DNA from 3 places in the Shewanella sp. SM29 genome. Region 3 is predicted to be linked to each of the others. Evidence: predicted binding sites of a transcription regulator. Region 3 holds the regulator's gene; each other region holds the start of a gene.
The links. Region 3 encodes FliA, which starts transcription of late flagellar genes. Its sites were predicted from a motif close to CTAAAGNTNNNNNNNNNNNNGCCGATA; they were not measured.
Positions count from the first base shown of each region.

Region 1: the regulator FliA is predicted to act here: its motif matches at 1,893-1,919, upstream of L5L77_RS10735 (DUF5610 domain-containing protein).
Region 2: the regulator FliA is predicted to act here: its motif matches at 6,762-6,788, upstream of pomA (flagellar motor protein PomA).

Region 1 covers NZ_JAKKRN010000013.1:677-8,991, forward strand. The annotation lists gene L5L77_RS10725 (FMN-binding glutamate synthase family protein) at 1-1,097, opposite strand, end outside; gene L5L77_RS10730 (SixA phosphatase family protein) at 1,109-1,726, opposite strand; gene L5L77_RS10735 (DUF5610 domain-containing protein) at 1,953-2,579, shown strand; gene L5L77_RS10740 (ferredoxin--NADP reductase) at 2,704-3,453, shown strand; gene L5L77_RS10745 (glutathione S-transferase N-terminal domain-containing protein) at 3,546-4,142, shown strand; gene L5L77_RS10750 (hypothetical protein) at 4,157-4,558, opposite strand; gene L5L77_RS10755 (Fe(3+) ABC transporter substrate-binding protein) at 4,779-5,786, shown strand; gene L5L77_RS10760 (ABC transporter permease) at 5,863-7,494, shown strand; gene L5L77_RS10765 (ABC transporter ATP-binding protein) at 7,494-8,315, shown strand, end outside.
Region 2 covers NZ_JAKKRN010000003.1:59,836-68,150, reverse strand. The annotation lists gene rlmM (23S rRNA (cytidine(2498)-2'-O)-methyltransferase RlmM) at 1-246, opposite strand, end outside; gene L5L77_RS02770 (DUF423 domain-containing protein) at 414-806, opposite strand; gene L5L77_RS02765 (alpha/beta family hydrolase) at 835-1,509, opposite strand; gene L5L77_RS02760 (transcriptional regulator GcvA) at 1,490-2,401, opposite strand; gene L5L77_RS02755 (hypothetical protein) at 2,629-2,865, shown strand; gene thiI (tRNA uracil 4-sulfurtransferase ThiI) at 3,001-4,455, opposite strand; gene L5L77_RS02745 (flagellar motor protein MotB) at 4,906-5,832, opposite strand; gene pomA (flagellar motor protein PomA) at 5,836-6,603, opposite strand; gene xseB (exodeoxyribonuclease VII small subunit) at 6,918-7,157, shown strand; gene ispA ((2E,6E)-farnesyl diphosphate synthase) at 7,160-8,041, shown strand; gene dxs (1-deoxy-D-xylulose-5-phosphate synthase) at 8,063-8,315, shown strand, end outside.
Region 3 covers NZ_JAKKRN010000005.1:111,789-120,103, forward strand. The annotation lists gene fliR (flagellar biosynthetic protein FliR) at 1-109, shown strand, start outside; gene flhB (flagellar biosynthesis protein FlhB) at 128-1,258, shown strand; gene flhA (flagellar biosynthesis protein FlhA) at 1,441-3,540, shown strand; gene flhF (flagellar biosynthesis protein FlhF) at 3,552-4,934, shown strand; gene L5L77_RS05185 (MinD/ParA family protein) at 4,939-5,820, shown strand; gene L5L77_RS05190 (RNA polymerase sigma factor FliA) at 5,813-6,526, shown strand; gene cheY (chemotaxis response regulator CheY) at 6,574-6,957, shown strand; gene L5L77_RS05200 (protein phosphatase CheZ) at 6,971-7,708, shown strand; gene L5L77_RS05205 (chemotaxis protein CheA) at 7,724-8,315, shown strand, end outside.

The sequences.
Region 1 (8,315 bases), on a different contig from region 3:
CGTTGGATCAAGACATTAACTAGGATAGGTAAGCTTTCCTTCAGTGGTAATCCGACATAATCCATTAAAGGTTGTGGTGCAGCGCCTGTGCCGCCATCGGCACTGTCTAAGGTAAAGAAGTCGGGGGCAGAGTCTTCGCCACGACGTTCAATTTCATCACATAAATCTTCGAGCCACTGCACGTCACCGAGTACGGCCTTAATGCCCGTTGGTTTACCGGTAACTTCACGTACTCGTTCAACCATATCCAAAATATCGTTCACGGATTTGAATTCAATATGACCATTAGGGCTAATAGAGTCATAACCCTGAGGAATACCGCGAATATGGGCAATTTCAGCTGTGACTTTGATCCCTGGTAAAATGCCGCCTTTGCCCGGTTTAGCTCCTTGACTCATTTTAATTTCAAACATTTTGACTTCGGGATGAATGGCTATCGACTTGAGCTTTTCATCGTCTAAATGTCCGTGCTCATTACGTACACCGTATTTGGCCGTTCCAATTTGAAAGACGATATCGCAGCCACCTTTTAGATGATAAGGGCTCAAGCCGCCTTCACCTGTGTTAAGCCAGCAACCCGCCTGCGCTGCACCGTGGGAAAGGGCGGTAATTGCTGGGCGCGATAGAGCCCCAAAGCTCATGGCTGAAATATGACAAATGGCTTGAGTCGTATAGGGTTGGCGGCAATTGGTGCCAATTGTCAGTGGATGAATGGGTGTGATCTCTTCATCTTGGGTTGGGAAGGCGGTATTCATAAACATAACAGTACCGGCAGTATCCAAGGGGCGAGTCGAACCAAAGGCGATAGTTCTATCGACATTTTTAGCGGCGCGGTACACCCAGCTGCGTTCAGCACGGTTGAAGGGCAGTTCTTCTCTGTCTTGGGCGAAAAAGTATTGTCTGAAAAACTCACCTTGTTTTTCAAACAAATATCGAAAGCGACCAATCACGGGATAGTTATGTCTTACCGCTTGTTTGGTCTGCATTTTATCTGCGATATACATGTAAATAACCGCGAGTACTGCGAGTCCTATTACAATCAAAAACAGCCCTGAAAATAGATCGAGTCCCCACATAAACCAATTGAGTTCACTCATGTTATTTATCCTTATTCTTGTCCGTAACGGGTGGCGATCAAGCTCGCAGGTTGGTCATCATTAAGAGAGAGTAAAAACAGCTGGCTATAGTCATCTTCACTGATCGCTTGGATCTCAGGTCCACCAAGGGCTTTAATGATCTGTGGGACAGTATTTGAATGCCCAACGATGAGTGTATTGCCCTTTACAGCATGCACTTGTTCAACAATGTGTTGGATATGTCCTTCGATAGGTTTGGCAGCTTCTACTATCGTCACAGGTAAATGGCGATCCTCGGCGATGGGCGCGAGTGTTTGCTGGGTTCTTAGGTATTGAGTCGCAATAAGTTGCGACAGCGGCGTGCGGCTCAAGGCAGTGATCAGTGATGCTGCGCGTATTTCTCCCTTGGGTGATAACTGCGGGTTATTGGCTGGCGTGTCGGCTTTCTCGGCATGTCTGACTAAAATAATTAGTCTACTTTCAGCATGAGCTTGGCTAATGGGAGCAAAGCCGAGGCAAGTGAATATGACGAGGCTTGTTAGCAGGCTAAAGCGTTTTATATTGATACCCAGATTATGCTTAAAATAGTGCTTAAGGATTAGTGTAAACCCGTGAAAGCGGAAATGACTCAAACTGCGGCCTGCTGCCATGGTGTAACATCCTTTTCTATTGGCTTATGTCTAAGCTCAGCGATAGTAATGATCTGCATTGCGGTGGGTTGGCGCTTTATGCACCTTATTAAAGAATGAACCCACTTAATTTATGTGGGCCTTATCATGGCCTTGTGGTCAGATGGTACTTCAATTCTAAAAATTACTAAAGCTGGTTAAATTTTGGTCGATAATTAAGTCGACCCGAATTGAATGGATAGTCATCATGGAAATCAATAAACCCCCTCAAGTGCAAAGTACCCCTTTGCCACAGAAAAAATATGCTGAAAACGCGGCGTCTAAGGGCACCGAAGTGAGTGATTCGAAGGACGCGAAAGCCACAGAAGTAACCTCGAAGCAAACTGCGCAGCAAACGAGCAAGCAGCTGATGAATCAAGCGATTTTATCGGCACAGCAAGATGTGAATATCAAGTCAGGCGATCAGTCTATGGCCTTGCTTTATCGCGCAGCGATAGAGTCGATTAATAAAGAGTTAGCGCCCACTATGGGCGAGAACGCGATTCAGACGGCTTATGATAATGGCGTAGATACTTCTCCAGAAGCGACTGCAGATCGTATCGTGAGTTTTGCGACGCAGTTTTTTAGCATTCACCAACAACAAAATTCGGGTATGAGTCTAAGTGATCAACTCGATAGCTTTATGGGGATTATTGGCGGTGCCATTGACAATGGCTTTAAAGAGGCTAAAGATATTCTGTCCGGCCTTAAAGTATTGCAGGGTGATATTGCCGATGGTGTCGATAAAACCTACAGCTTAGTGCAAGAGGGGCTGCAAGCCTTTAGAGATAGCTTTAACAAGAAGACTGATGAGACAGTATCGAGTCCGAGTTAATACCTCAGTATTTTCAGTTCTATATTCAGCGTTATAGTCATAAGCCCCTTATATAAGGGGTTTTTGTTGTGCAGAAAAAAGTCTATGCTGGAAGCCTATTTAACGTTTCGCTTGAGGGCAAGTTATGTGGATTAGGGGACAAGTGATAGAACGTATTGATTGGAGTGATAAGTTATTCTCATTGCGCATTGCTGCCGAGTTAGCTCCATTTATTCCTGGTCAGTTTATCAAGTTAAGTCAAATGCAAGATGATAAGCGTGTGGCTAGAGCCTACTCCTTAGTAAATTCTCCCGATAAACCCTATGCCGAGGTGCTCGCCGTTGCAGTAGAGGATGGCCTGTTATCGCCTCAATTACACAACCTTGCAATAGGCGATGAAATTGAAATTACCTCAACCGCGACCGGTTTTATGACCTTAGCTGAAATTCCTAAGGGTGAACTCCAAGGGAAGCATTTGTGGTTTTTAGCCACAGGAACAGCAGTAGGGCCATTTTTGTCTATGCTCGACACCGATGAACCTTGGGAGCGTTTTGAAAAAGTCGTGCTTGTGTATGGCGTGCGCGAAGCACAGGATTTGGCATATCTTGATAAGCTGCGTAATTTAGAACGCAAATACCCTGAACAATTTACATTAGTCTTGAGTGTGACCCGTAAACCCTTTGCCGATGCTTTGCAGTGTCGCATTCCCGAGGGGATAGTCTCGGGTGAAATCGAAAAAAAGGCAGGATTAACCTTAAACGCAGCTGACTCTCAAGTTATGATCTGCGGCAATCCGGGTATGATTAATGGTGCGCAAGCCCCTTTACTCGATAAAGGGTTAGTGAAGAATTTACGCCGTGCTCCTGGGCAAATTACCGTTGAAAAATACTGGTAATCTCAATTTTACATAGAAGGCGAGAGTAAACTTGTTGCCGTTCTTGCCCCTAAAAAGCCATAGCGTTTAATGCAAACAAAAGGAAATTTTTGATGAAGTTGTTAAGTTCTCAAGCTTCGCCCTATGCCCGTTGTGTAAGAGCCTTAATCCAGTATCTAGGGATTAACAATATTGAAGAGCAGTTAGTTAATCCCTTTGAAAACAGCGCAGAATTACTCGATGCTAACCCGTTAGGACAGATCCCGTGTCTTATTACCAACGATGGTGTTGCACTATTCGATAGTGAAGTGATCATGCGTTACCTAGATACAGAGCTTGGCGATCGTAAGATGTTTGGGATCTCAAATAATAACTGGGTGCTGGAGTGTCAGTATTCTTTAGTCAAAGGCTTAATCGATAGCGCGGTGAAATTACGCCAAGAGCAAATGCGTGAAGAAGAAGGCGTGAGGTCAATATTTTGGACTGCACGTTTTGAACAAGCACTGCTGCGCGGCCTTATGCAGATTGAGCTTCAAACTGTGATCACCCAAACCACGATTCAAGCACCGCAATTAGCCTTGATTTGCTTACTCGATTATGTGGATTTTAGACATCCAGAGCTAGATTGGCGTAAGGTTGCACCTGCGACAGCACTTTGGTTCAGTGAAATGCGTGATTTACCTGCATTTATTCAAACTCGTCCCCAATAATCCGCAGAGGATGCTCAACCGTCGGTTGCGCGTCTTCCTTTTGGCCTATCACGGCGATTTTGTTCACCAAAAGCGCCGAATAACTCACGAGTAACCCCATATTCTACTCTGCGATCATTGCCTAGTTGGCGCCTGTCTTCATGGTGTTGATAGCGGCATTGGCAGTTTGCCATAGTGCATTCTTCCATCGGAATTTCGGGCGCATCTTTTGATAAAAATCGTTTTCCAGAAAGCGCTTCAATCTGCTCACAGCAACTGCCGTTATTCACTATGCTCACACTGTGAAAACTGTGAGTCTTATTAATGCTGGGATCAGCAGCTTGAGAAGAGTGTTTATGTCTTTTGGGACGACTATTGAGTTTGAATAAGCCAAATAGCGCAATTGCGGCTACGCCTAGCAGCAAAACAGTTAACATAACGCCTCCTGAAAGCATTTTTATCAAATTAAGGTTCAGTTTAGTTTGATTTGAGATAATCTCAAATTTTCAGATTAATACCATTAAAAACATGAAGTTAATTAGCTGCTTGCTCTCAAGTTCTGTATCTATTACTCTTGCGAAACTGATAAGCATTATCATTAATGCGTTAGTGTTCAAATTTTACTGAACACGTCATCACTTTGGGGAGAATTCGGTAATGAAATGGGTAACTTGCGCGGCTGTTTTTGGGTTAATGTCGGTTGGGCATTCAGCGAATGCAGATGATAAATTAACCGTTTATTCTTATCGTCAAGCTTTCTTGGTGGAGCCTATACTGACGCGTTTCACCGAAGAAACTGGCATAGGTGTGAATTTGGTATTTGCTAAAGACGGTATTGCCGAGCGTCTCGTCCGTGAAGGCCGTTTATCCCCTGCGGATCTTGTGCTGACGTCTGATTTTTCACGTTTAGTTGAATTAGTGGATAAAGATCTAACCTCTCCAGTCAAAAATCCCCTGCTAGAGAGTAATATTCCTGCGCAGTATCGCGATCCCGACGGCCAGTGGTATGCCCTGACTATGCGGGTGCGAAATCTCTATACAGCCAAGGATCGTTTAGGCCAGCAGCAATTGACCTATGAAGAATTAGCCGATCCCAAATATAAAGGAAAGATTTGTACTCGCAGTGGTAAGCATCCATACAACATAGCGTTAGTCGCATCTATGATTGCTCATCACGGTGAAGCTGAGGCAAAAACTTGGTTACAAGGCGTGAAAACTAATTTAGCCCGCAAACCTCAGGGGAACGACAGGGGGCAAATTGCCGCAGTAAAAGAAGGTGTGTGTGAGATCGCCATTGGTAATAGCTACTATTACGGCAATATGTTGCAGGATCCTGAGCAAAAGGCGATCGCCGAAGCTGTGACGCTCAACTTCCCGAACCAAGCTGACCGCGGTGCCCATGTGAATGTGTCTGGCATGGTATTAACTCGCCATGCGCCTAATAAAGCCAATGCGATTAAATTGATGGAGTTCTTATCCGCCGATGTGGCTCAGAAGGCTTATGCCGATGTGAATATGGAATATCCAGTGAAAGCCGATGTGGCACCTTCATCTTTAGTGGCTTCATGGGGTAAGTTTAAGTCAGATCAATTGCCCATTTTTAAGTTGGCAGAATATCACCAAGCGGCGGTTAAGCTATTAGATGAAGTGCAGTTTGATCTCTAGCTCCAGTGCTAGCGACAAAATGCAGATTTAGGTTATCAGCGCCAGTGATTGGCGCTGTGACGTTTTAAGGATTGACATGATTTTAGGATTAGCCAGAAGCTGGTCGCTTGCTGGTTATGCCGTGGCCGCCTTGCTGGTATTGCCACTATTTGCGTTGATATTTCAAGCTTTTCAGCCTGACGAAGCCGTGTTTGGGCACTTGATGGCAACGGTTCTGCCGACATATATCATTAATAGTTTATTGCTGATTTTCTGGGTGAGTCTGGGGGCGTTATTACTTGCGTTACCCTGCGCTTGGTTGATGGCTCGTTGTGACTTTGTCGGCAGGCGATATTTGCAATGGGCGCTATTATTGCCCCTTGCTATGCCTGCGTATATTGTTGCCTACGTCTATACCGATTTACTCGATTATGCGGGGCCAGTGCAGCGCGGTCTTCGTTCGATATTTGGCTGGGACTCACCGCAGGATTATTTCTTCCCCGATATTCGTACCTTAGGCGGTGCGGCGTGTATGTTGTCGCTGGTATTGTTTCCCTATATTTATCTCTTGGCACGTACCGCTTTTATGGAGCAATCCTTAAGTTTGGCGCATGCTTCGCGCATTATGGGCTGTTCACCGTGGCAAAGTTTTTGGCGTTTATCTTTGCCTATGGCAAGGCCTGCGCTCGCCGTTGGGGTGGCTTTAGTGGCGATGGAGACGGCCGCTGATTTTGCAACGGTTAACTATTTTGCCGTGCCTACCTTAACGACAGCCGTGTACGACACTTGGTTGGGTTATGGCAATTTGACCGCCGCCGCTAAGTTATCGGCGATTATCTTGCTGGTAGTGTTTAGCCTGATTGGATTTGAGCGTTTTGCCCGTCGTAAACAGCAGTTATTCCAAAAACAATCACGTATACAAGTCACTGACTTGTATCGACTCTCGATGACTCAAACCTTGGTCGCACTGAGCTTTTGCGGCATGCTATTGCTATTAGCCTTTCTGTTACCTTTCGGGATTTTATTATCCTATGCGATTGGTTACTTTGAACAAAGCTGGGATAAGAGTTTTTGGCAATTGAGTCTTAACAGCCTCAGTCTTGCGCTGATCACCAGTTTACTCTGTTGCTTAATCGCCTTACTGCTTATGTTCGTTCGCCGGATAAGCCCAAGACAGAGTGATGCTTTGCCCTCACGGTTAGCTTCGACGGGCTACGCCTTACCAGGCACTGTGCTGGCTATTGGGGTATTAGTGCCTTTAACTATGCTAGATTTTGCGATTAACGATCTGGCGGATCTTGTCGGCATAGCAGGTCCTGGTCTTATCCTTACAGGCAGTGTGATTGCATTGATTTTTGCTTTTTGTGTACGTTTCGTGGCAATTGCGATTGGCAGTGTTGAAAGCAGTTATAAACGCATCTCGCCATCGCTAGACATGGTGAGCCTGACCATGGGGCAAACTCCTCGGCAACTTTTGCGGCGGGTGCATTTGCCTTTACTTGCTAAGGGATTGTTTGCGGGCGCTTTATTGGTGTTTATCGAAAGCATGAAGGAACTGCCCGCTGCGTTATTGCTGCGGCCTATCGGCTTTGAGAATCTTGCAACTTATGTATTCCAGTTTGCGTCCGATGAAAAACTCGAGCACGGCGCATTAGCTGCTATTGTGATTGTACTAGTGGGTTTAGTGCCGCTTATTTATTTAAACCGTTCATTGGAGCATCACAGCTGATGACAAGTACGCTCAAGCTTAAGCAAATTCATAGCGATTATCAGGGCCAGCAAGTACTTAAAGGTTTGAGTTTAACGCTCGCCCAAGGGGAAATCCTGGCGTTGTTAGGCCCAAGCGGTTGTGGCAAGACGACCTTATTACGTGCGGTTGCTGGATTACAGGCCATAAGCCAAGGTGAAATCCAGATTAATGGCCGCATAGTGAGTGGCAATAGCCAGTTTGTACCTAGTGAGCAGCGCGGCATCGGCATGATTTTTCAAGACTATGCGCTTTTCCCTCATTTGACTGTGGCGGAAAATATCCTCTTTGGGGTGGCTAGATTGTCGGGCGCAGAACGTCAGGCACGTTTGGATGAAATGCTAGCCTTGGTCAAACTTGAAGGGTTGGCACAGCGTTATCCCCATGAATTATCTGGCGGTCAGCAGCAGCGAGTTTCGATTGCGCGGGCACTTGCCTATGAGCCGCAATTATTGCTGCTCGATGAGCCTTTTTCTAATATTGATGCCCAAGTGCGTTACGAGATGATGGCGGAAATTCGCAGCATCTTAAAACAGCGTAATGTCAGCGCGGTGTTTGTTACTCATAGCAAGGATGAAGCCTTTGTATTTGCAGATACTTTAGCCATCTTTAATCAAGGCATCATAGTGCAGCATGGTAGTGCCGAAGCTTTATATGCCGCCCCAAACAGCCGCTATGTGGCGGACTTTTTAGGTAGCGGTAATTACTTACCTGCAGCAGTGTTTGATGGGCACAGTGTTGTCACTCCCATAGGTCATTTAACGAGCCTCACGCCATTAAATTTGCCGAGCGAGTTCAGCGGA
Region 2 (8,315 bases), on a different contig from region 3:
TTCAGGCAAGTCAACTAACAAGTCGCTAGCAGCAAACATCTGGCGAGCGAAAATGAGCGAATCTAAAGGTAATTGTTTGACTAACGTATCGGCAGCGTCGTCTTCAAAACATTGGTATACAACATAAGCGTCGTTATTGTTGGCCTTAACAAAGCCACCCACATTGAGCTCACCGGCTCGCTGTTGGATTTCTGCAGCGCATTCTTTTTCAAAGCCTGCGCGGCAAAATAAAAATAGGTTTTTCATGGGGATCCCTGAGAAATCCAAGCCAAAGCATTGGCTGACTATCAATTTGGGCGCCAGTATACCAATTTCAATCCACAAATGCCCTATTTGCCTACTGCGTTGCGATTAGAGAAATAAAAAAGGCTTAGGTGCACCCTAAGCCTGTTAACTCACATAAGCATCAGTGATTAAGACTCATGACCGTCGATAACTTTGTGACGCCATACCGCGGCGGCAAATAATAACCACCCCAATAAGAAACAACCACCGCCCATAGGCGTAATAGGACCTAACCACTTAGTCCCAAACAAGGCCAATCCATATAGTGAGCCCGAAAATAGAACTATGCCTGCGACAAAGAGATATGCCGACCAGTCCAGTAAACGCGAGGTTAACCATTGGCCCGAGAAGGCAACCATGATGAGGGCAAAGGTATGGTAGAAATGATATTGCACACCTAAGTTAAAGACTTCAATTAAGTTTGGTGGCGCGACCGCTTTTAAACCATGGGCACCAAAAGCCCCTAAGGCGACGGCTAAGAATCCGCTCACGGCGGCGAGTAACAATAAACCTTTACGCATTTAACGCTCCTGCTGGAATGGGATTAACTCATTCAACATTTATTCGCTCAACATCAAGCTCACGAATAAAATCACTTGATAAATCAATAGCACGTGCAAGGTTAGCGGCTTCACTGGTGCCTGACGACTTTCTTGGGACAAAACTATGATCGCCGTCGGTTATCCAAGCCAATCCTATCTCAGCTTTCAAGGGCCAGCTTGGGATCTGCGCTTTGCCACCAAACTTATCCCGCTCACCCTGTACGACTAATACTGGGACTTGGCATTCATTCAAAGGTTCCAATCTAGGCTCGCCGCCTTTGAGTGGCACAAAAGGATAACCTAAACAAATCACCCTATCGATGCGCGCCGCTAATGCAGGATCGCAGGCTAATAGGGCCGCCATACGACCGCCCATGGATTTCCCCATTAACACCACACGTTCAACTTGTGGTTGTGAGTGGGCGATATCGAGCATCTGTGTAAAACACGCGAGCAATTTAGGCGCACGGTCCGGTGGACGCCGTTTACCATCGACGGCATTCGCCTGCATATAGGGAAAATTAAAGCGCATCACTTGGTAGCCTTTAGCCACCAGCCCCGCCGACATGGCCTGCATAAACTCAGAATCCATGTTAGCACCCGCGCCGTGGGCGAATAAAACCACAGTGCTCGCAGGCTCACCCTCTAACACAAAACTTGGCTTATCCGGGCAACAGCTCACTGCGCGACTCCTCAGCAAACATATCTAACATCCATTCGCGAAACGCGACGACCTTACCAAGCTCAGCGTGATTCTGCTGGCAAACTAAGTAGTAAGCATCTTTACTGACCAAGACTTCTTGGAATGGACACACAAGCCGCCCAGCTTTGATATCGGGGCGTGCCAGCACGCTGTAACCCAGAGCAACCCCTTGACCGTGGGCCGCCGCCTGCAATACCAAAGACGAATGACTGAAAATAGGTCCTTGATTCACATTAATATCGGTAATGCCACATTGCCTAAACCACGCCTGCCAATCGTGACGATTCATATCATGTAATAACGTGTGATACTTTAAATCGCTCGGTTTTGAGAGTGGTTTAGGACCATTGAGCAACATGGGCGAACACACGGGAATAAGCACTTCGTTTCTGAGCTTATCTGCACGTAGCCCAGGCCAATTACCTAAGCCATAATAAATAGCCACATCCACATCATCGGTTAATGAACTCGCTTCGGTATCAACGGCCTTAATTCGCACATCGATATCGGGATTTTTCTCACTGAATTTAGCCAAACGTGGCACTAGCCATTGAATCGCAAAACTGGGTGACATACTGACCGTCAGCGAACCAATCGCACTGCGGGCGAGTAATCTGTCGGTAGCATCGGCAAGCTGAATAAAGATATCTTTGATGTCGAGAAAATAGCTTTGCCCTTCTTCGGTTAATAGCAAAGAACGGTTCTTTCGACGAAATAATTTTAATCCGAGGAAATCTTCTAATGCCTTTATTTGATGGCTCACCGCAGCCTGTGTAACAAACAATTCTTCCGCTGCCCGCGTAAAGCTCAAATGCCGCGCGGCTGCCTCAAAAGCTTTAACCGCATTAAGCGGTGGTAATCGTCTCGACATAGTGATCTCAGTCTCGTTTTTTAATTAGTTTTTCTAATCCGTATTGTTACATTTAATCGTTTGTAAAGGCCAGCGTTTTTGGTTAAATTTTGCGCCAATGAAACAGCTTATCAACGAAACACCAATAGCGATGAAACATCCATAGCTATGAAATACCTAAGTTAGACAATCTCAAAGTTGATGATGGGAATGTCTGACAGCGTTAATTTGTCAGCCCGGAGGCGACTATGTTCAATTTAAAATCGGCGTTTGCGTTAATATTAGTCTCAGCACTCAGCTTTAATGCCAGTGCAAATGTACTCGTTGACGAAATCGTCATCGACACAAGCGACTTGCAAGCCAATATCACTGCAGATTTAACCGCTGCAATGAATAAAATGCACCAAGAAGTGCTACAAGAAGCCACTCTGTTGATTGCCACAGATGATGTCACATCTCATCAGCAGGTCGTTAAAGCCGAATAACCTAAACGACACTGAAATTCAGGTCACGATCAGTAAGAGCAAAGAAAAAGCCGCATTAATATGCGGCTTTTTTGTACTTGAATGGAAAATCAATCCCACTGACGATATACGGCAATGGGCAGGTTTTCGCCCGACTTATGGGCGATACACTTTCACGTTCGTGTAACCTTGCTCGATTAAATACAATGCCTGCAATTTACTCATCACCCCACGCTCACAATAGAGCAAATAAGTCTTTTGCTTATCGAGATCGGCAAACTGAGTCGCTAACTTGAAGAATGGGATGCGCTTTATCTCAATACCTTCAATTTGCAGCGGTTTGCTTTCCTCTTCTTCAGGGGCACGAATATCAATGACCACTTGGTTGGTATCGATACTGGCAACCGTTTCTGTCTCAGTAATCCGAGTATCCATTTGTTCTGCGATCTCCCTGATATCGATAGTGACAGATTGGGCGATGATCTGATCAATCAAATCCTCAGAGAACTTTTTCTCTTCCGCTTCAACCTTAGCTAATACCGCTTTTACCGTTGGCTTTTGCGAAATTACGCCGCAATATTCAGGCATTGATTTAGCAAAATCTTCGGTGCCGATTTTACGGCTCTCGTTGATAATGTCTTGCTTATCCATGGCGATTAAGGGACGTAGAATCAATAGCTCAGTACAACGGTCGATGACGTTTAAGTTGGTCAGGGTCTGGCTAGACACTTGGCCTAAACTTTCACCGGTAACTAAGGCTTGAATGCCCATACGCTCGGCGATACGCGCCGCGGTACGCATCATCATGCGTTTCAATACAACGCCCATTTGACCGTTATCGATACGCTCTAAAATCTCAGCAACCACAGGCTCAAAAGGCACAGAGATAAACTTCACTTTATGGGATTCACCGTAGGTTTTCCACAAATGGTAAGCCACTTGTTTAACACCAATTTCGTGCTGTGCGCCGCCCAGATTGAAGAAGCAGTAGTGGGTACGAGCGCCTTTTTTGATAAATTGATAGCTAGAGACGCCAGAGTCAAAACCACCCGAAATCAAGGACAATACATCTTCCTGTGTTGCCATCGGAAAACCGCCTAGACCTTCAATACGCTTAGTCACCATATAAAGATTATCGCGCTCAATCTCTAAATTAACGGTAATGTCCGGATTCTTTAAACGCACGCCCAGCGCATCAGTAAACTGGTTTAAGCCACCACCGACATAACGCTCAACTTCAATAGAATTAAAATCATGATCGCCAGTACGCTTTACTCGCACGCAGAAGGTTTTACCCGCGAGTTGGTCACGGTAAACAGGCAAGACTTGCTGATAAATATCATCAACAGATTCAAAGCTGTACTCATCCACTTGCACTACGTGTGCAATGCCAGGAATACACGCCAGACGCTCACCGAAAGCTTGTGCCAATTCAGGCTTATCCTTTGGTACCATCACCATAATGCGGTCCCATTGACGCTGCACTTTTGCATCTTCGTCAACTTTTTTAAGCACATTACGGATGTTAGTTTCGAGCATTTTGGTGAAGCGCATGCGTACAGGCTTGCTCTTCATCATGATTTCTGGATACAGCTTTACAATAAACTTCATGGGATTTCCGCGGGCAATTTTAAAACAGCAAAATTGGTTAAAAGAATAATCGGGGGATTATATACCCAAGCAACCTAAAAAGGCGAGTTTCAGCGCACATAGCCAACAGCTACACAGGCCACATTTATGGCGTATTCATTGCGTATTAATGACTCAATCACGGCAGCTAATTAGGCTGAAATAATGTCACTAAAGCCTATTCGAATGGTGTGAATTGCCCTGCTTAAAATAAGTGATTTGAGATGAATTATTAACAATAAGTCGTTGAGGGATGGTCAAGGAAACTTAGGGATTACACACTCAATGTGATTAACGTAAAGCCCAAATGGATTTAAATCAACCACAGAAATTTGATGCATAACACGTTAACTAAAAGGGAAAAGTCCACATTAGCTCAATAAAAAAGCCGCAAGATTATTGCGGCTTTAGATTGGGAGAGTATCTAAACACTTAAGGCGAATTACCGATCTGAATTTCTTCAGACTCCTTAGCTTTACCTTGCTCAATAGCAATTTCAACCCTGCGGTTACGGGCACGATTTTCCGGAGAGTCGTTAGGCACAATCGGATTGTTAGACGCCATACCAACCACTTTCATTCGATTAGAATCAAAGCCGCTGACCTGCACTAACTCATGGGCCACTGCCACGGCACGTTTGCTGGATAAATCCCAATTAGAACTATAGAGCTCATCGCTTATTTGCATATCATCCGTGTAACCTGACACTGTGATGACACCTGGCACATCTTTTAACAATTCGCCGACTGAGCGCACCACAGGTTTAAATCGAGGCTGCAGGAAACCTGAGCCAGAAGCAAATGACCCCTTCTCACGTATACGAATAATAATCTGCTGACCTAATGACTCAATTTCAATCGCTCCATCGGTGATCTCTTTATTGAGCTCCTGCGCCATCTTCTTCACTTGCTGATTGATCTTTTCTTGCGCCGCTGCTGCTTCCGCTTTAACCGCATCGGCCACTTCTTGCGCCGTTGCACTCGCTTCGCCACCCCGCTGAGAACCATTTTGCTGCTGCACGCCGCCCGCACTATCGTCTTCACCCGCTTGGAAATCCAATACAGGTTCAGTCATTTCATTCGTTTGCTGGTTAATGATTTCAATCGGAGTCGGATCGGGGCGACCGGGTCTAAATTCTAAGGCAATGACAGAAGTCCCTTTCGGGATGTCTTTAACTTCCACCTTATTTTGCACACCAAAGGCATACTTCATTGAGCCCGCGATCTGCTTAAACTTCATCACGTCCATTTCAGAAAATGATAATAACAATACGAAGAAACACATCAACAGCGACATCAAGTCGGCAAATGTTGCCAACCAGAGCGGTGCTCCGGGCGGTGGACAATTGCACTTAGCCATGGGCTACTCTCCGTCCGTTGTATCGATTTTACGATTTTTTTCAGCGAGATAATTTTTCAAAAAGCCTTCAATCACCCGCGGGTTTTGTCCGTCTTGAATCGCCAATACCGCATCCATAATAAGGTTACGATTGAGCATTTCCTCCCCCATCCTGAGCGTTAGCTTATCCGCGATAGGAAGACAAACCATGTTAGCGACCATAGCGCCGTATAATGTGGTTAACAACGCAACAGCCATCGAAGGACCAATAGATTTAGGATCCGCCATATTTGATAACATGGCCACGAGACCAACGAGTGTACCTATCATCCCCATAGCTGGCCCAACATCACCAAAGGCTCTAAATATGCCAATCCCCGTCCGATGACGTTCTTCCGTTAGAGCGATATCCTTCTCTAGAGCTGCACGCACTACTTCACCATCATGACCATCGACCAACATATCGACAGCCTTTTGCATAAAAGTATTGCTAATTTGCGCTTCTTCTAATGCCAAAAACCCCCCTTTACGGGCAGCATCCGCCATAGTCACTGACTGTTCAATCAAGTCTTCTGGTTTATCAATCTTAAATACAAAAGCTTTCAAAGCAATTTTAACGGCGCTTAAAAACTGTTTAAGAGTGAACTTCATCATTACCACGAAGAAGGACCCACCGAACACAATCAGGATCGAGGGCACATCAACGAAAATCATCAAGCCGCCACTGGTCACCATAGCGCCGAGAATAAAACCAAAGGCTCCCACAATTCCGATTATTGTTGCTAAATCCACAACGGCTCCTCAATTTTCGTAATAAACGACATAATACTTACTCTGGGTAAGCAAGAACACTCAGTTATTCTACCGAATAAGATAATCCCACCGACACACATACGAGCCTTGTTTATCCAGTTAAAAATTACCATACAAATGATGATACTATTGTCAGTTATCGGACACACACTAAGCAAGTTTAGCGACAATTTATATTTTCTGGAAAAATTTCAGTAACAAAGCGTGCTATTGAGCAAATATCTTTAGTCTGAATTTGACCCTTACGCCGCCCTGATATACCTTGTGTCCGCTAAATCAAAGGAAACCTGAACGTGGCGAAGAAACCCGAAAATCTTAGTTTTGAAGAATCCCTTGGCGAACTTGAACGCATAGTTGCCGATCTAGAACAAGGCGATATATCCCTCGATGACGCGTTAAAACAATTTGAACGTGGCATCAATCTCGTTCGAAATAGCCAAGCAAAACTCGAACAAGCCCAACAAAAAGTGGCCATTTTACTGAAACAAGACGAAAATGCGCCCCTATCCCCCTATGCCGTTGAGGGCGAATAAGCGTGTTAGTCAGTACCATTCAAGAATATCAACAACGAGTTGATGATCAATTAAAACAGCGTTTTAGTACGCTTGAAGATACAGCTCCCCAATTAAAAGCCGCTATGACTTACGGTGCCTTATTGGGAGGGAAACGCATTCGACCGTTCCTCGTATACAGTGTAGGGCGCATGTTTGGGGTCGAACTTGAAAAGTTAGATGCTTGCGCCGCAGCCATTGAATGTATCCATGCTTATTCATTAATCCACGACGATTTACCCGCCATGGACGATGACGAGCTCCGCCGTGGCCAGCCAACAGTGCATATCGCCTTTAATGAAGCGACGGCCATTTTAGCGGGGGATGCTCTGCAAACCTTAGCCTTTGAAATTGTCACCGAAGCGGTACCAGGGATCAGCAGCGAACAACATATTGCTATGGTAAGAGTATTAGCCAAAGCCTCAGGTTATCGTGGTATGTGTGGAGGCCAAGCGATAGACTTAGCCTCGACCGATAAACATATTGATCTTAACGCGTTAACTCAGCTACATAATATGAAAACTGGCGCCCTTATCAGCTGCGCTGTTGAGTTGGCTTTAATCGCCGCAAACGCGCCAAAAGATCAGTATGCTGCTATGATGGATTTTGCCCGTGCGGTAGGGCTCGCCTTCCAAGTACAAGACGATATCCTTGACATCGTAGCCACCACCGAAGAGCTAGGTAAACCGCAAGGCTCTGATACTGAATCGAATAAGAGTACGTTTCCACAACTACTTGGACTACAAGGTGCACAAGACACCGCCAAACAACTGATCCAAGAGGCACTATCAGCGCTGGCTAAATTGCCATACAATAGCCAGTTAATTGCAGACTTCGCCCGCTATATCATTGAGCGAAGAATATAATAAGAGTCGAAGTATCTCGCTATGAGTTTGGACATTTCTCAGTTTCCCGTGTTGGCGCAGGCCAACACCCCCAATGAGCTCCGCCAGCTTCCTCAGGCACTTTTACCACAAGTAGCCGATGAACTGCGCGAGTTCCTTCTTAAGTCTGTTGGCATGTCCAGCGGACATTTTGCCTCTGGGCTCGGCACAGTAGAACTCACTGTGGCACTGCACTATGTCTACAATACCCCCTTTGATCGACTGATCTGGGACGTAGGCCATCAAGCCTACCCCC
Region 3 (8,315 bases):
GTTAACCCTAACACCGGTAATGGCACACTTCGATGAAGTATGGTCGACGGCTCAAGTGCTGCTTTGCGATATGTTAGCGCTCCAATGTAACGCTGATGGCTTGATATGATGGGATTAGGAGAAGCCCATGGCTGAAGAATCAAGTGATGAACGTACAGAGGAACCCACGGGGAGGCGTCTAGAACAGGCGCGAACAAAAGGACAGATTGCACGTTCGAAAGAACTTGGAACTGCAGCGGTATTAATTTCGGCAGCATGTGGGTTTTATATGCTAGGCCCAAGTTTGGCCATTAGCCTAACTCGGGTGTTTGAAATTGTATTTACCATGGATAGGGCGCAAATTTTTGATACGAATGAAATGTTCAAAGTGTGGGGCGTTGTTGCGAGTGAAATAGCCTGGCCCATGGCTAAAATTATGCTACTGATTGTGGTTGTTGCGTTTATCGGTAACGTCTCTCTTGGAGGGATCAATTTTTCGACCCAAGCTATGATGCCAAAAGCCAGTAAAATGAGTCCCCTTGCTGGTTTTAAACGCATGTTTGGCGTACAGGCTCTGGTTGAACTCACCAAAGGCATTGCAAAATTTTCGGTAGTAGCGTTTTCTGCTTATTTTTTATTAAGCTTCTATTTCAATGACATCATGTTGCTGTCTAGCGACCATCTTCCAGGTAATGTTTACCATGCATTAGATTTGTTGGTTTGGATGTTTATCCTGTTATGTTCCTCGATTTTGTTTATTGTCGTCATCGATGTGCCGTTCCAAATTTGGAATCACAACAAGCAACTTAAGATGACCAAACAAGAAGTAAAAGATGAATATAAAGATACTGAGGGTAAACCTGAGGTGAAAGGGCATATACGGCAGATGCAACGTGAACTAGCACAAAGGCGTATGATGGCTGAAGTGCCAAATGCCGATGTGATTGTCGTTAACCCTGAGCATTTTGCTGTTGCGATTAAATACGATGTGCAGCGCTCTGCGGCTCCCTTTGTGATAGCGAAAGGTGTTGATGATGTGGCTTTTAAAATACGTGAGATTGCCCGCGCGCACAATATTGCGATTGTCTCGGCCCCACCACTTGCAAGGGCTATTTATCATACGACTAAGTTAGACCAGCAGATCCCTGAAGGTTTGTTTACTGCTGTCGCACAGATTTTGGCTTATGTATTCCAGCTGCGCCAATATCAAAAAGGACGCGGTCGTAAACCTATTCCTGTCCCACTCAATCAACCTATACCAGATGAATTGAAATATTGAACCACTAGTCTCAGATGGTAGTCATTGGTAAAGCTGATGATGTCGAGTTCATTTGTTTTTTATGGTTAATTTTATGTATATCAATCAGTCACAGTGCATATTTTTCCTTCATTAATGGCTTTAATCTTGTTGGCGCGTTTTTTGCTTTATGCTATTACACGTCAAAGTTTAGGTTATAGCGAATGGATGTTAAAGCGACTCTTGGTCAAGTAAAACAAATTAGGCTCAGCACTTTTAAAGGCATTGGCACGCCGGTGGTTGTGCTTGCTGCATTGGCCATGATTGTTTTACCTATCCCTCCATTTCTATTAGACATACTCTTTTCATTCAACATTGCGTTAGCTCTCATCGTATTACTGGTGGCTATTTATACTGATAGACCCTTAGATTTTGCTGCCTTCCCAACTGTGTTACTGGTGGCGACGTTATTACGTCTTGCGCTCAACGTTGCCTCTACTCGTGTGGTTTTACTTGAGGGTCATAATGGCGGTGATGCAGCGGGTAAGGTGATTGAAGCCTTCGGTTCTGTGGTGATCGGTGGTAACTATGCCGTTGGTCTAGTGGTCTTTATCATTTTGATTATCATCAACTTTGCGGTAGTTACTAAAGGTGCAGGTCGTATCGCAGAAGTTAGCGCCCGCTTTACCTTGGATGCTATGCCTGGTAAGCAAATGGCAATCGATGCTGACTTAAATGCTGGAACCTTAAATCAAGACCAAGCGAGAATACGCCGTGCCGAAGTGACCCGTGAAGCCGATTTCTATGGTGCGATGGACGGTGCGTCCAAATTCGTTAAAGGGGATGCGATTGCCGGTATCATGATCTTAGTGATCAACATCGTAGGTGGTTTCATCATAGGGATTGTGCAGCATGGCTTAAGTTTCTCTGAAGCGGTTGAAATTTATACCTTACTGACTATCGGTGATGGTTTAGTGGCGCAGATCCCTGGTCTATTATTGTCAATCGCCGCGGCCTTGATGGTGACTCGTCAAAACGAGTCGGGTGATATGGGCCAAATGATGATGAGTCAGATGTTTGACAGTCATAAGTCATTGGGTATCGCCGCCGGAGTCCTGTTTGTAATGGGTATTGTTCCTGGTATGCCGCACATGGCGTTTTTAAGCTTTGCCTTTATGACTGCTGGTGCAGCTTATTTTGTTTATAAACGAAATGAAAACCTACGCCTTAAAGCGCTAGAACAAGTTAAATCGGGTCCAATAGAAAGACAAGATAAAGAGCCTAAAGAGCTGGGTTGGGACGATGTACATCATGTTGATACTATTGGTCTTGAGGTCGGATATCGTTTGATCCCTCTGGTAGACAAGGGCCAAGGTGGCGAGTTACTAAGCCGCATTAAAGGCGTACGTAAAAAGTTGTCTCAGGAATTAGGCTTCTTAGTGCCTGCGGTGCATATTCGCGATAACTTAGATTTATCGCCTAATGCGTATCGCATTTCATTAATGGGCGTCGTCGTCGGAGAGGCAGATATTCGTCATGATTGCGAATTGGCGATCAACCCTGGCCAAGTCTATGGCAAACTTGATGGTATCGAAACGCGCGATCCCGCCTTTGGTCTGGAAGCTGTATGGATCGCCCCTGAGTTACGTGAGCACGCACAAACATTAGGTTATACCGTCGTCGATGCCGCCACTGTTGTTGCAACTCATATTAGTCAATTACTCACAAATAATGCCGCTAAGTTGTTAGGTTACGAAGAAGTGCAACAACTGATGGATATGCTTGCGAAACACTCACCTAAGCTGGTTGATGGCTTTATTCCAGATATCATGCCACTAGGACATGTCGTAAAAGTGATGCAGAACCTATTAAATGAAGGGGTTTCAGTTAGAGACTTGCGTACTATAGTGCAAACTTTGTTAGAATATGGCACTAAGAGTAATGACACTGAAGTCTTGACTGCCGCTGTGCGTATCGCTTTGAAGCGTATGATAGTTCAGGAAATTTCAGGCCCAGAGCTCGAAATCCCCGTCATTACTTTGGCGCCAGAGTTGGAACAGATGTTGCATCAGTCAATGCAAGCAACCGGTGGTGATGGTCCAAATATTGAACCCGGTCTTGCAGAACGCATGCAGCAGTCCCTTGCCGATGCGGCTCAAAAGCAAGAAATGGTCGGACAACCCGCCATATTGTTGACGTCAGGTATGTTACGCGCGACGCTGTCACGCTTTGTTAAACATACTATTCCTAATCTCAGAGTCATTTCATATCAAGAAATACCTGATGAGAAGCAAATACGTATCGTATCTGCAGTTGGCCAGTAGAGGACGCATAAGTGAAGATTAAACGATTTTTTGCCAAAGACATGCGCGCCGCACTGGCCCAAGTGAAAGAAACACTCGGCTCAGATGCCGTCATTATGTCAAATAAAAAAGTGAACGGTGGCATCGAAATTGTCGCTGCCGTTGACTATGACGAACCTAAAGCGAAAACTGCAGCCACTGCGCCAGCACCGACCTTTATGGACGTGAGCGACGATCTCGTGTCCCTGGGTGCTAAACAGCCAGTTCGTGTAGAAACTCGCGCTAAGCCAGCCGCACCTGCAGACTCATTACAAGCCTTACTTGAGAAGCAGCAAAGCCGTTTGAATCAACAAATGTCACATCAGCAAGTTGATGCCGAGTTACCTGCATGGGCTAAGGGCTTACAAGCCCCTACTGCTGTGAAACCAGAACGTCGTGAAGCGCCTTCCTCGTTTGATAAAAAGCCACAAACATCACAGAAACAAAGTGCTGATATTGAGGCTATGCGTGATGAATTAGCATCACTGCGTAATTTACTGACACATCAAGTATCCTCCTTGATGACGGAACATAAAAAACGCATCGATCCTGTCGGTGCTATGCTCGAAGCCAAATTACTTGAGGCTGAATTCTCCCCTGCGGTTGCGAATAAATTAGCCGCGCTGAGTCAGCATTATACGCCGGCTGAATTAGTCAGAGCATTACCACAAAGTCTTGCTAATATGCTTGACAATCAGGGTGATGACATTGTGAAACAGGGCGGGGTGGTTGCATTAGTTGGCCCTACTGGCGTTGGTAAAACAACGTCATTAGCTAAACTTGCTGCCCGTTTTGCGGCACATCATGGTGCTGAACATGTTGCTTTAATTACCACAGATCATTATCGCATCGGAGCCTATGAGCAATTAGCAACTTATGGCAAAATAATGGGCTGCCCAGTAAAGCAAGCTCATGATCTAAATGAATTAGAGCAAATTCTCTATCAGTTTAGGAATCGCAAGCTAGTATTGATAGATACGGCTGGCATGGGACAGCGAGATATGCGCCTTTACCAGCAACTTGATAATTTAACTGCAAATAGCAGGATACCTATCCGCAGTTATCTGGTACTGTCTGCGACAGGGCAGCGCCGTGTGCTGCAAGATGCAGTCAATCATTTTAAACGCATTCCCCTATCTGGTGTCGTTCTCACAAAACTCGATGAATCTGTGTCGTTAGCAGGGGCATTAAGTGTGTTGATCCAAAACGGATTACCATTAAGTTATATTACTGACGGACAAAGAGTTCCTGAAGATATGAAAGTTGCGGATACCCTAGATTTAGCCCAGCAGGCACTCGCAGCGTTAGATAGTACAGAACAACAATCATTACAAGACACAGCGTGGTCAGATAATATGGCCTGTGCATTTGAGTAGATTTATGACCCTGGATCAAGCAAGTGGTTTACGTATGATGAATCAACCCTATAACGAAAAAGTGAAAGTAATCGCGGTCACTGGTGGCAAAGGAGGCGTGGGTAAAACCAGCGTTTCTATTAATACTGCTGTGGCATTAGCCGAAAAAGGCAAGCGTGTCTTGGTACTTGACGCTGACCTTGGCTTAGCAAACGTCGACGTCATGCTGGGTATTCGTGCCGAGCGTAACCTCTCTCATGTTCTCTCTGGTGATGCAGAGCTTGACGATATTATCGTTCGTGGTCCAAAGGGGATAGGCATAGTACCAGCCACCTCAGGAACACAGGGGATGGTGGAATTAAGCCCGGCGCAACATGCTGGATTAATCCGTGCATTTAGTGAGATGCGGACTCAGTTTGATATTCTAGTCGTAGATACAGCGGCTGGGATCTCAGATATGGTGCTCAGTTTCTCACGTGCTTCGCAGGATGTGCTAGTCGTTGTTTGTGATGAACCCACTTCGATTACCGATGCCTACGCCCTGATTAAAATTCTCAGCCGTGAGCATGGCGTGTTCCGTTTTAAAATAGTTGCCAATATGGTGCGTAGTTTACGCGAAGGTATGGAATTATTTGCTAAACTCAGTAAAGTGACCGACAGATTTTTAGATGTTGCACTTGAATTAGTCGCCACGATTCCATTTGACGAAAACTTACGTAAATCAGTTCGTAAACAAAAATTGGTGGTTGAAGCTTATCCTAAATCACCAGCGGCGATTGCGTATCAAGGATTGGCAAATAAAATTTTGAGCTGGCCTGTGCCGCAGCAACCTGGTGGGCATTTGGAGTTTTTCGTTGAGCGTTTAGTACAACGACCAGATTTTCAAGAGGAAAAAACGAGTGAATAAAGCCGCTGCGTATACTTGTTTAGACAATAAATCGTCGATCGTTGAACAGTATGCTCCGTTGGTTAAAAGAATTGCGCATCATTTACTCGCCAGACTACCTGCATCTGTGCAGTTAGATGATTTACTCCAAGCTGGGATGATGGGGTTACTAGAAGCATCATCCAAGTTTGATGGTGGCAAGGGTGCGAAATTTGAAACCTTCGCCGGCATACGCATACGTGGAGCCATGTTAGATGAAATTCGTCGTGGCGACTGGGTCCCTCGTTCCGTTCATCGTAACAATCGTAAGGTTGCACACGCTATTGATGAGTTAGAGCAAGAACTGGGTCGTGATGCACGCGACACAGAAATTGCAGAAAAACTTGATATGACGCTCGATGAGTACCATCATATTCTTAACGATGTTTCTGTCGGAAAAATCATAGGGATAGAAGATTTAGGCGTATCTCAGGATATACTTACAGTGAGTGATCGGTCCGATGATGATTCATTTGAAGCATTAGCTGAGAACCAATTTCATTCTGCTCTGGTTGAGGCAATTAAATTATTGCCTGAAAGAGATGCATTAGTGTTATCCCTGTACTACGATGAAGCATTGAATTTAAAAGAGATTGGCGCCATTCTTGAAGTCAGTGAATCGCGGGTTAGCCAGATATTAAGTCAGGCAATGTTGCGATTGAAAGCTAAACTCAAGCACTGGACATAAGTATAATTATTAATCGAGCACAGAATGTCAGCTCACCGGAGGAAACCTTGGACAAGAATATGAAGATTCTCATTGTTGACGATTTTTCGACAATGAGGCGTATCATCAAGAACTTGTTGCGAGACTTGGGGTTTAATAACACCCAAGAAGCAGACGATGGCTCAACAGCCCTGCCGATGTTGCAAAAGGGGGATTTTGATTTTGTTGTTACAGATTGGAATATGCCTGGTATGCAAGGAATCGATCTGTTAAAAGCAATTCGCGCTGATGATTCGCTAAAGCATTTACCCGTATTAATGGTAACTGCTGAAGCAAAACGTGAACAGATTATTGCTGCCGCTCAAGCGGGAGTGAATGGTTATGTGGTTAAGCCTTTTACCGCTGCAACGCTGAAAGAGAAGTTAGATAAAATATTCGAACGACTCGCTTGAGCAAGGATGAGCTATGAAGTCACAAACATCAGGGCTCATCACGCTCGAGCAAGCTCAGCATTTAGTTGAATTATTAAGTGCAGGTGAGCAAAGTCAGGCTGATGATTTATTTCGGGAGCTTGCTGCTCCACTGCAACGAGAATTATTCGAAGAAGTAGGTAAATTAACTCGGCAACTTCATAGTGCGCTGATGGATTTTCAAGTTGATAATCGTCTTGCTGAATTAGCCAATACAGAGATCCCCGATGCCAAGCAACGTTTAAATTACGTTATTGACATGACCGAACAAGCTGCAAATAAAACCATGGATGCGGTTGAAGAATGTTTACCTTTGGCCAATGCCGTGACCGTAAATATTCAAAATGTCATGCCATCTTGGGACAGATTAATGCGACGCGAGATAGCGCTGACTGAATTTAAGGGCCTTTGTCGCGATGTACAAGACCTTATGTCTCGTAGTGCAAATGACTCGACTCGATTACGTGAATTGCTTAATCAAATTTTGATGGCGCAAGATTTTCAAGACTTAACAGGACAAATAATACGTCGTGTTATTGATCTAGTAATGGAAGTAGAAAGTAATCTGGTTTCTATGCTGACGGTATTTGGTGAGCAACCTATGATTGAAAGTCAGATTGCTCAGAAAAATAATATTGAAGCAGAAGGCCCGATAATGAATGCCGAGCTTCGTCAAGATGTGGTAACGGGTCAAGACGAAGTGGATGATCTTCTATCGAGTCTGGGTTTCTAACTGGGAGTCAATTTGATGGCCTTTGATGTAGATGAAGAGATACTCCAGGACTTTTTAATCGAAGCCGGTGAAATTTTAGAGCTTCTGCAAGAGCAACTCGTTGCGCTTGAAAATAATCCTGATGATACTAACTTGCTGAACGCCATTTTCCGAGGTTTTCATACCGTTAAAGGTGGTGCTGGCTTTCTTAGCTTAACTCCCATGGTGGATGTTTGTCATGAGGCTGAGAATACCTTCGATTTATTGCGCACAGGCAAGCGTAGCGTTAACGCAGAGTTGATGGATATTATTTTGCAGGCTGTTGATGCAATTAATACCATGTTTGCGCAAACCCAGCAGGGCGAGCAACAAGATCCCGCCGATTCAGGTTTGTTAGCGAGACTTAAAATGCTCAGTTCAGGTGCGCCTTTGCCATCTGAAGTCGCTTCTGCCAAGGTTGTAGAGCCAGAACCTGTTGTTGAAGTCATTATTGATACTCCTACCCTTCAAGAAATCCCTGCTGACATAAGTGATAACTCATCTTCCATTGAAAATACGTCTTCAAGTATCGATGATATCAATGATGCTGAATTTGAAGCTTTATTGGATGCGCTTCATGGTTCAGGAA